One region of the Nonomuraea sp. NPDC052129 genome, then DNA from elsewhere that is predicted to be linked to it. Evidence: riboswitches for the same ligand, from Rfam matches in the RefSeq annotation. Region 1 holds a riboswitch; the other holds the start of a gene.
The links. A riboswitch is a leader RNA that binds a small molecule or an ion and turns the genes downstream of it on or off. The one in region 1 is predicted to bind glycine.

Region 1 (3,818 bases):
TGCACGTGCCGGTGGGGCGCTTCGCCGAGGCGTCGGAGATCGCGGCGGCGGTGGCGTTCCTGGCCAGCGACGACGCCTCTTTCATCACGGGCTCGGAGTTCCTCGTCGACGGCGGCATCTCGGGCGCCTACGTCACGCCTCTATAGGAAGGGAAGTTGTGGAGCGACCCGTCATCGGGATCACGTCCTATGTCGAGCCTGCCCGCTACACCGTGTGGGACATGCCGGTCGCCCTGCTGCCGTACATGTACGTGGAGCAGGTGGTCCGGGCCGGCGGGCAGCCGGTGATCCTGCCGCCCGCCGGGTCGCCCGCCCGGCTGGTGGCGCGGTTGGACGGGTTGATCCTGGCCGGTGGTGGTGACGTCTCGCCCGAGCGGTACGGCCAGGAGCCACACGACCAGACCGGCTACATCCGGAAATTTCGGGACACGGCGGAGTTCGCGGTGATCGAGGCGGCTCTTGAGGCCGACCTGCCCTATCTCGGGATATGTCGGGGCATGCAGGTGCTCAACGTCGCGCTCGGCGGGACCCTGCACCAGCATCTGCCCGATGTGGTGGGACACACCGGGCACTCCCCCGCACCCGGCGAGTTCGGCCACCTGCCCGTCCGGCCCGTGGCGGGGACTCTCGTCGGCAAGGCGCTCGGAGCCGAGCCGGTGACCGTGCCGCACTACCACCACCAGGCGATCGACCGGCTCGCACCTGGCCTGACCGTATCCGCCGTGGCCGACGACGGCACGATCGAGGCGGTGGAGCTGGACTCCCGGACGTTCGCCATGGCCGTGCAGTGGCATCCGGAGGCGGCGAAGGACTGCGCGCTGTTCGAGGCGCTCGTCGCCGCCTGCTGAGCCGCACCCCGGCGCAGTCCTTCTGACCTCAAGCGGCCGGATCCGCAGGCGACAACTCCCCCATATCAGCACTAGGCTTACGGACATCACCGTCGAAACCGTGCGGGAGAGCGTCCTGGCATCCGGCCAGGTCCCCTGAAGGAGCAAGCCCTCCCCGCGAACCTCTCAAGGCAAAGGACCGCACGGACGAGGTGTCCTCTGGAAAGCAGGCCTGGCGGCCTCGCCGAAGGTGAAAGTCCGGCAAATTACGGGCGAAGCTCTCAGGCACCCATGACAGAGGGGGAGGATGTCTGGCATCCGATCCTGCCCTGAGGTGCGCATATGTCACGTCCTACACCGCTCCGAGAGGTCCACGAGAGCCTCGGCGCGACATTGACCGATTTCGCCGGGTGGCTGATGCCGCTCCGCTACGGCAGCGAGTCCGCCGAGCACAACGCCGTGCGCCAGGCGGCCGGGCTGTTCGATCTCTCCCACATGGGCGAGATCTTCGTGACCGGGCCTCAGGCGGGCCAGGCGCTCGACTACGCGCTGGTGGGACACCTGTCGGCGCTCGCGCCCGGCCGGGCCCGCTACACCATGATCGTGAACGAGCGTGGCGGGGTGCTGGACGACCTGATCGTCTACCGGCTCGGGGACGAGGAGTTCATGGTGGTGGCTAACGCCTCCAACTATGAAAAAGTCGGGGAAGAGCTGAAAAATCGTGCCAAGTCGTACAACGCGGTGGTCGATGATCGCTCGGAGCAGTACGCGCTGATCGCCATTCAGGGGCCGCGCGCGCAGGAGATCCTCGCCACGCTCACCGACGCCGACCTCGCCGGGCTGAAGTACTACGCGGGCCTGCCCGGTCTGGTCGACGGGCGGCAGGCGCTCATCGCGCGCACCGGCTACACGGGTGAGGACGGGTTCGAGCTGTTCGTGGCCAACCAGGACGCCGTCCCGCTCTGGCACGCGCTGACCGAGGCCGGCCGGCCGTACGGGCTGCGGGCGGCGGGTCTGTCCAGCCGTGACACGCTCAGGCTCGAAGCGGGCATGCCGCTGTACGGCAACGAGCTCGGCGTCGAGCTGACCCCGTTCGACGCGGGGCTGGGCAGAGTGGTGAAATTCGACAAGCCGGGCGACTTCGTCGGCAGGTCGGCGCTGGAGGCGGTCAAGGACACGCCGCCGCGGCGCCGGCTCGTCGGACTGGTCGCGCGGGGTCGCCGGGTGCCGCGCCACGGATACCCGGTGACCAAGGACGGCGCCGTCGTCGGCGAGGTCACCAGCGGGGCACCCTCCCAGACCCTGGGTAAGCCCATCGCCATGGCCTACGTCGACAATGGGGCCGACGCAGGTCTGGCCGTGGACATCCGGGGCAGCCATGAACCTATGGACCTCATTGAGCTGCCCTTTTACAGGAGGAACAAGTGAGCAACATCCCAGACGAGCTGAGCTACACCAAGGAGCACGAGTGGGTGGCCGGGCTCGACGACGGCATCACCGTGACCATCGGCATCACGGCCTACGCGGCCGAGGCGCTGGGTGATGTCGTCTTCGTGCAGCTTCCAGAGGTCGGCTCGACCGTCGAGGCGGGCGACTCCATCGGTGAGGTCGAGTCGACCAAGTCGGTGAGCGAGATCTACACCCCCGTCGGCGGCGAGATCGTCGAGGTCAACCAGGCCGTCGTGGACGATCCGTCGCTGGCCAACAGCGACTCCTACGGCGATGGCTGGATGTTCCGCGTGCGCGTGGAAGGCGACCCCGAGGACCTGCTCACCGCCGAGGAGTATTCGGCGCTCACCTCAGGCGAGTCCTGACCCACCCGCCGGGGTCCTGACGGGCCCCGGCCCTTCTGAAGGGCGCCCATCAATGGCGATCAGCGTCTTCGACCTGTTCAAGATCGGCATCGGCCCGTCGAGCTCGCACACCGGCGGTCCCATGGCCGCCGCGCACCGGTTCGCCCGCGGTCTGCACGACGACGACCTGCTCGCGCGTACGGCCCGCGTCGAGGCGATCCTGTACGGCTCGCTCGGCCTGACCGGCAAGGGCCACGGCAGCGACAAGGCCGTCCTGCTGGGGCTGTCGGGCGAGAAGCCCGAGCTGGTCGACGTGGACTCCATCGACGCGCGCCTGGCCGCGATGCGCGAGTCCGGCACGGTCCGGCTCTACGGCACGCACGAGATCCCCTTCGTCGTGGGCGAGGACCTCGTCTTCGAGCGCAAGATCTCCCTGCCCGAGCACCCGAACGGCATGCGCTTCACCGCCTTCTCCGAATCGGGCGAGAAAGTGCGCGAGAAGGTCTACTTCTCGGTCGGCGGCGGCTTCGTGGTGGACGAGCAGGCCACCGGCGCCGACCGCATCAAACCCGACGACACCGTTCTGCCCTACCCCTTCACGACCGGGGACGAGCTGCTCAAGCACTGCTCCAACACGGGGCTGTCCATCTCCGCGCTGATGCTGGAGAACGAGCAGGCGTTCGGCCGCTCCGCCGCCGAGATCCGCGCGCGGATCCTGCACCTGTGGCAGGTCATGTGCGAGTGCGTCGAACGCGGCATCGCCAAGGAGGGCGTGCTGCCGGGCGGCCTCAAGGTCAAGCGCCGCGCGAACCGCCTGCACCGCCGCCTGCAGACCGAGTCGCCGAAGACCGACCCGCTGCACGCCATGGACTGGGTGTCGCTGTTCGCGCTGGCGGTCAACGAGGAGAACGCCGCGGGCGGCCGCATCGTCACCGCCCCCACGAACGGCGCCGCGGGCATCATCCCCGCCGTCCTGACCTATTACTCCCGCTTCATCCCGCATGCCGACGACGACGGCATCGTCCGCTTCTTCCTCACCGCGGCGGCCATCGGCGTCCTGTTCAAGGAGAACGCCTCGATCTCGGGCGCCGAGGTCGGCTGCCAGGGCGAGGTCGGCTCAGCCTGCTCCATGGCCGCCGCGGGACTCACGGAGGTCCTGGGCGGCACGCCCGAGCAGGTGGAGAACGCGGCGGAGATCG
Region 2 (3,818 bases), on a different contig from region 1:
CGATGAGGTGGCGGTAGCCCGCGGCCTGCCCGACGGGCGCGAAGGGGTGGATCCCGGCGAACTCCGGCCAGGTGATGGGCTCCATCTCGGTGGTGGCGTTGAGCTTCATCGTGCAGGAGCCGAGCGGGATCATGGACCGGTCGAGGGCGATGTCCTTGTCCTGGAGCCTGCGCAGGTAGCGCAGCATCGCGGTCTCGGAGTGGTGGCTGTGGAAGACGGGGTGGGTGAGGTAGCCCGACTCCCGCGTCAGCGCGGCGGGCAGCGTGTCCAACCCGTCGTCGGCGAGGAGGCCGGCCACCGGCCCGCTGACGCCGAAGGCGGCCGCGACCTGCTCGAGGTCGGCCGCGGTGGTCTTCTCGTCGCAGGCGACGGAGACGTGGTCGGCGTCGGCCTGCCACACGTTGACGCCGCGCTCGGCGGCCTGCCGGACGACCTCGGCGGCCCGGCCGGGCACCCTGGCCAGCATGGTGTCGAAGAACTCCCGGTGGACGACCTCGACGCCACCGCGGCGCAGGCACTCGGCCAGCGCGGCGGCGTGCCGATGCACGCGGCCGGCGATGCGGCGCAGTCCGTCGGGCCCGTGGTAGACGGCGTACATGCCGGCGATGACGGCCAGCAGGACCTGCGCGGTGCAGATGTTGCTGGTGGCCTTCTCCCGCCTGATGTGCTGCTCGCGGGTCTGCAGGGCCAGCCGGTAGGCGGGCGCGCCGTCGGCGTCGACGGAGACGCCCACGAGGCGGCCGGGCATCTGCCGCTGCAGTCCTTCGCGTACGGACATGTAGGCGGCGTGTGGCCCGCCGAAGCCGAACGGCACGCCGAAGCGCTGGGAGGAGCCGATCGCGATGTCGGCGCCGAGCTCGCCCGGCGCGGTGACCAGGGTCAGCGCGAGCAGGTCGGCGGCGGCCACGACCAGCGCGCCCGCGGCGTGCGCCCGCTCGGCCACGGCGCGGAAGTCGCGCAGCCGGCCGGAGGCGCCCGGGTATTGGACGAGCACGCCGAAGCACTCGGGCAGTTCGCCGTCGAGCGTGTCCTCGACCAGCGTGATGCCCAGCGGCTCGGCGCGGGTGGCCAGCACCGCCTTGGTCTGGGGCAGGGCGTCGGCGTCGACGACGAACACGTCGCTCTTGGACTTGCCCGCGCGCCTGGCCAGTGTCATCGCCTCGGCGGCGGCCGTGCTCTCGTCGAGCAGGGAGGCGCCGGCGACGTCGAGCCCGGTCAGGTCGGAGACGACGGTCTGGAAGTTGAGCAGCGCCTCCAGGCGACCCTGCGAGATCTCCGGCTGGTAGGGGGTGTAGGCGGTGTACCAGCCCGGGTTCTCCAGCAGGTTGCGGCGGATCACCGCTGGGGTGATCGTGTCGTGGTAGCCCAGGCCGATCATCGAGGTGAGCACCCGGTTGCGGTCCGCGATGGCCCGCAGTTCGGCGATGACCTCGGTCTCACTGGCCGCGGCGGGCAGCGAGAGACGGTCCTTGATCCTGATGGACTCGGGGACGGCCACCGCCACCAGGTCGGCCACGGACTCGAAACCCACGGCCTCGAGCATGCGCTGCTGCTCGGATTCGGACGGGCCGATGTGCCGGGTCGAGAACGGCGGAGCTGACAGATCGGTCATGGAAGGTGCCTCCCGAGGGCTATGGAGACCGGCGCCTGGGCGCGGGCGAGTGCCGGATCTCCCCCTCTGTCATGGCGACCTGAGAGCTTCACCCCCATGAGGGCTTGCACCGTCGGTGAGGCGCGCCTGGCGGGCGTGCCTGCTTTCCAGAGTTGCCTACCCCGAGCGGTACGGGTGCCTGAGAGATTCCGGGGAGGGTTGCTCCTTCGGCGCCCCGGGACCAGCCCGGGACTCTCCCGCAGGGGGTCGTCAGCCTTGCGCCTCTAAGGTTACTACCGGATTGCTACCCTATGCGGCGCGCCCGTCGCCGCTGGGCCAGCTCGTCAGCGGGGTGGTCGGCCGGGACGCTGTCCTCGACCGCCGCCCTTTCCCCCGGCAGCTCCGCGAGGGAGCCCTCGACCTCGCGCCAGACCCGGCCGAGCGCGATGCCGAACACGCCCTGACCGCCCTGGAGCAGATCGATCACCTCGTCGGCCGAGGTGCACTCGTAGACGCTGACGCCGTCGCTCATGAGCGTGATCTGCGCGAGGTCGCCGACCCCGCGGTCACGCAGGTGTTGTACGGCCGTACGGATCTGCTGGAGGGAGACTCCGGTGTCGAGGAGCCGCTTGACGACCTTGAGCACCAGGATGTCGCGGAAGCTGTAGAGCCGTTGGGAGCCCGAGCCGTGCGCGGCTCTTATCGTCGGCTGGACCAGCTCCGTGCGCGCCCAGTAGTCGAGCTGCCGGTAGGTGATGCCGGCCGCCGCGCACGCCGTCGGGCCGCGGTATCCGATGTCACTCGGCAGTGTCGTGGGCTGCTCGTCGAAGAGCAGGCCCTGCTCTCCGGCACGCTGCCGCGCACTCTCACGCCGCACCGGATCTTCCTGGCCGGCCGTCTTTCCCTCGCCGCTGCTGACCGCCACGCGGACCTCCGGCTTTCTCTCATCCCATGGCCTGATCTGGGGGTTCGTAAAAGCGCGGCCATGGGTTTCACTTGCACCGTAGGACCGTGACCATGCGCAGTCAACGATCCCGCTCGGCGCGTCGTGAAGCGTAAATGCACTGAAATACCTACCCCGCCCGGCCAAAGTCTTCGGGGGTGATCGTGTCAAGGAACTCCCTGAACTTCTCCACCTCGTCCTCTTGGTCGTCGGGGATGATCACCCCGGCCTCCTGGACGACCTCCTCACTAGCGAAGATTCGTGCTCCGGTGCGCAAGGCGAGCGCGATCGAGTCGGAGGGCCGCGCGCTCACCTCGACGCCGTTGGAGAACACCAGGTCGGCGAAGAAGATACCGTCACGCAGGGCGACGATGTTGACCGCGCGCAGGCCCACGCCAAGAGCGCTCAGCACGTCCCTGAACAGGTCGTGCGTCAGTGGCCGGGCTGGAGGCTCCTCCGCTTGGGCCAGAGCGATGGCCGTGGCTTCGGTCATCCCAATCCAAATCGGCAGGAACCTCTCCCCGTGTGCCTCCTTGAGCAAGACGATCGGCTGATTTGTGGGCATCTCTACGCGGACGCCCACGACCTCCATCTGCAACACGGGCTGCTCCATATTCGACTGGTCGGCGACCCCGGCACAGCTATTGAGCCGGTCCGCTTCTGCATTTCAACGTAACACCCGAGGGGCCTTGTATGTCCCGCTGGTCCGGTCATCGGCCTAGAACGGTTCGCACGCCCGTACGCACCAGAGCGGCGTGCAGGTCGAGCAGCAGCGCCGACAGCTCCCTCGCGGCCTCGTCGGCCTCTCCGATGGCCCCTGGGGCCCGGCGTTTGAGTATGGGCGCGACCGTCTGCTCCACCAGACCGCACTCGCGCTCGGCCGCGGCCTTGACCGCGCGCAGATGCCGGGCGTGCAGGCCGAACCGGGCCAGGGCGCCGACGCTGCGCGCCACGTTGAGCGCCTCCTCGTCGTAGCGCCTGGCCGTCGCCGAGAGCAGCCCGTAGTCCTCGAGCTCGGCCAGTGTGTCCTCGTCGAGCCCGGCCGCCTCCAGCAGCTCGGCGCGGCTCAGCCGCACCTCCCGCGTCTCCGGCCGGTCGCTCACGGCACGCGGGCGGCCGAAGTGCTCGGCCATCTTGTCCTTGATCACCCGCAGCGGCAGGTAGTGGTCGCGCTGCTCGGTGAGGATGTAGCGGAGCTGTTCGACGTGCAGGTGGGTGAACTTGCGGTAGCCCGACGGGCTGCGCTCCGGCTCGATGAGCCCCTCGCCCTCCAAGAAACGGATC

Region 2: it holds a riboswitch for glycine, as region 1 does, so the genes downstream of both, gcvP (aminomethyl-transferring glycine dehydrogenase) here and gcvT (glycine cleavage system aminomethyltransferase GcvT) in region 1, are expected to answer to the same signal.

The regions. Positions count from the first base shown of each region.
Region 1 covers NZ_JBFAVX010000012.1:235,302-239,119, reverse strand. Annotated here, with positions in the region: gene AB0L53_RS26845 (3-oxoacyl-ACP reductase) at 1-146, shown strand, start outside; gene AB0L53_RS26840 (gamma-glutamyl-gamma-aminobutyrate hydrolase family protein) at 158-847, shown strand; glycine riboswitch at 941-1,038, shown strand; gene gcvT (glycine cleavage system aminomethyltransferase GcvT) at 1,169-2,254, shown strand; gene gcvH (glycine cleavage system protein GcvH) at 2,251-2,640, shown strand; gene AB0L53_RS26825 (L-serine ammonia-lyase) at 2,693-3,818, shown strand, end outside.
Region 2 covers NZ_JBFAVX010000018.1:154,342-158,159, reverse strand. Annotated here, with positions in the region: gene gcvP (aminomethyl-transferring glycine dehydrogenase) at 1-1,612, opposite strand, end outside; glycine riboswitch at 1,769-1,861, opposite strand; gene AB0L53_RS33755 (MerR family transcriptional regulator) at 1,896-2,516, opposite strand; gene AB0L53_RS33750 (bifunctional nuclease family protein) at 2,665-3,135, opposite strand; gene AB0L53_RS33745 (MerR family transcriptional regulator) at 3,245-3,818, opposite strand, start outside.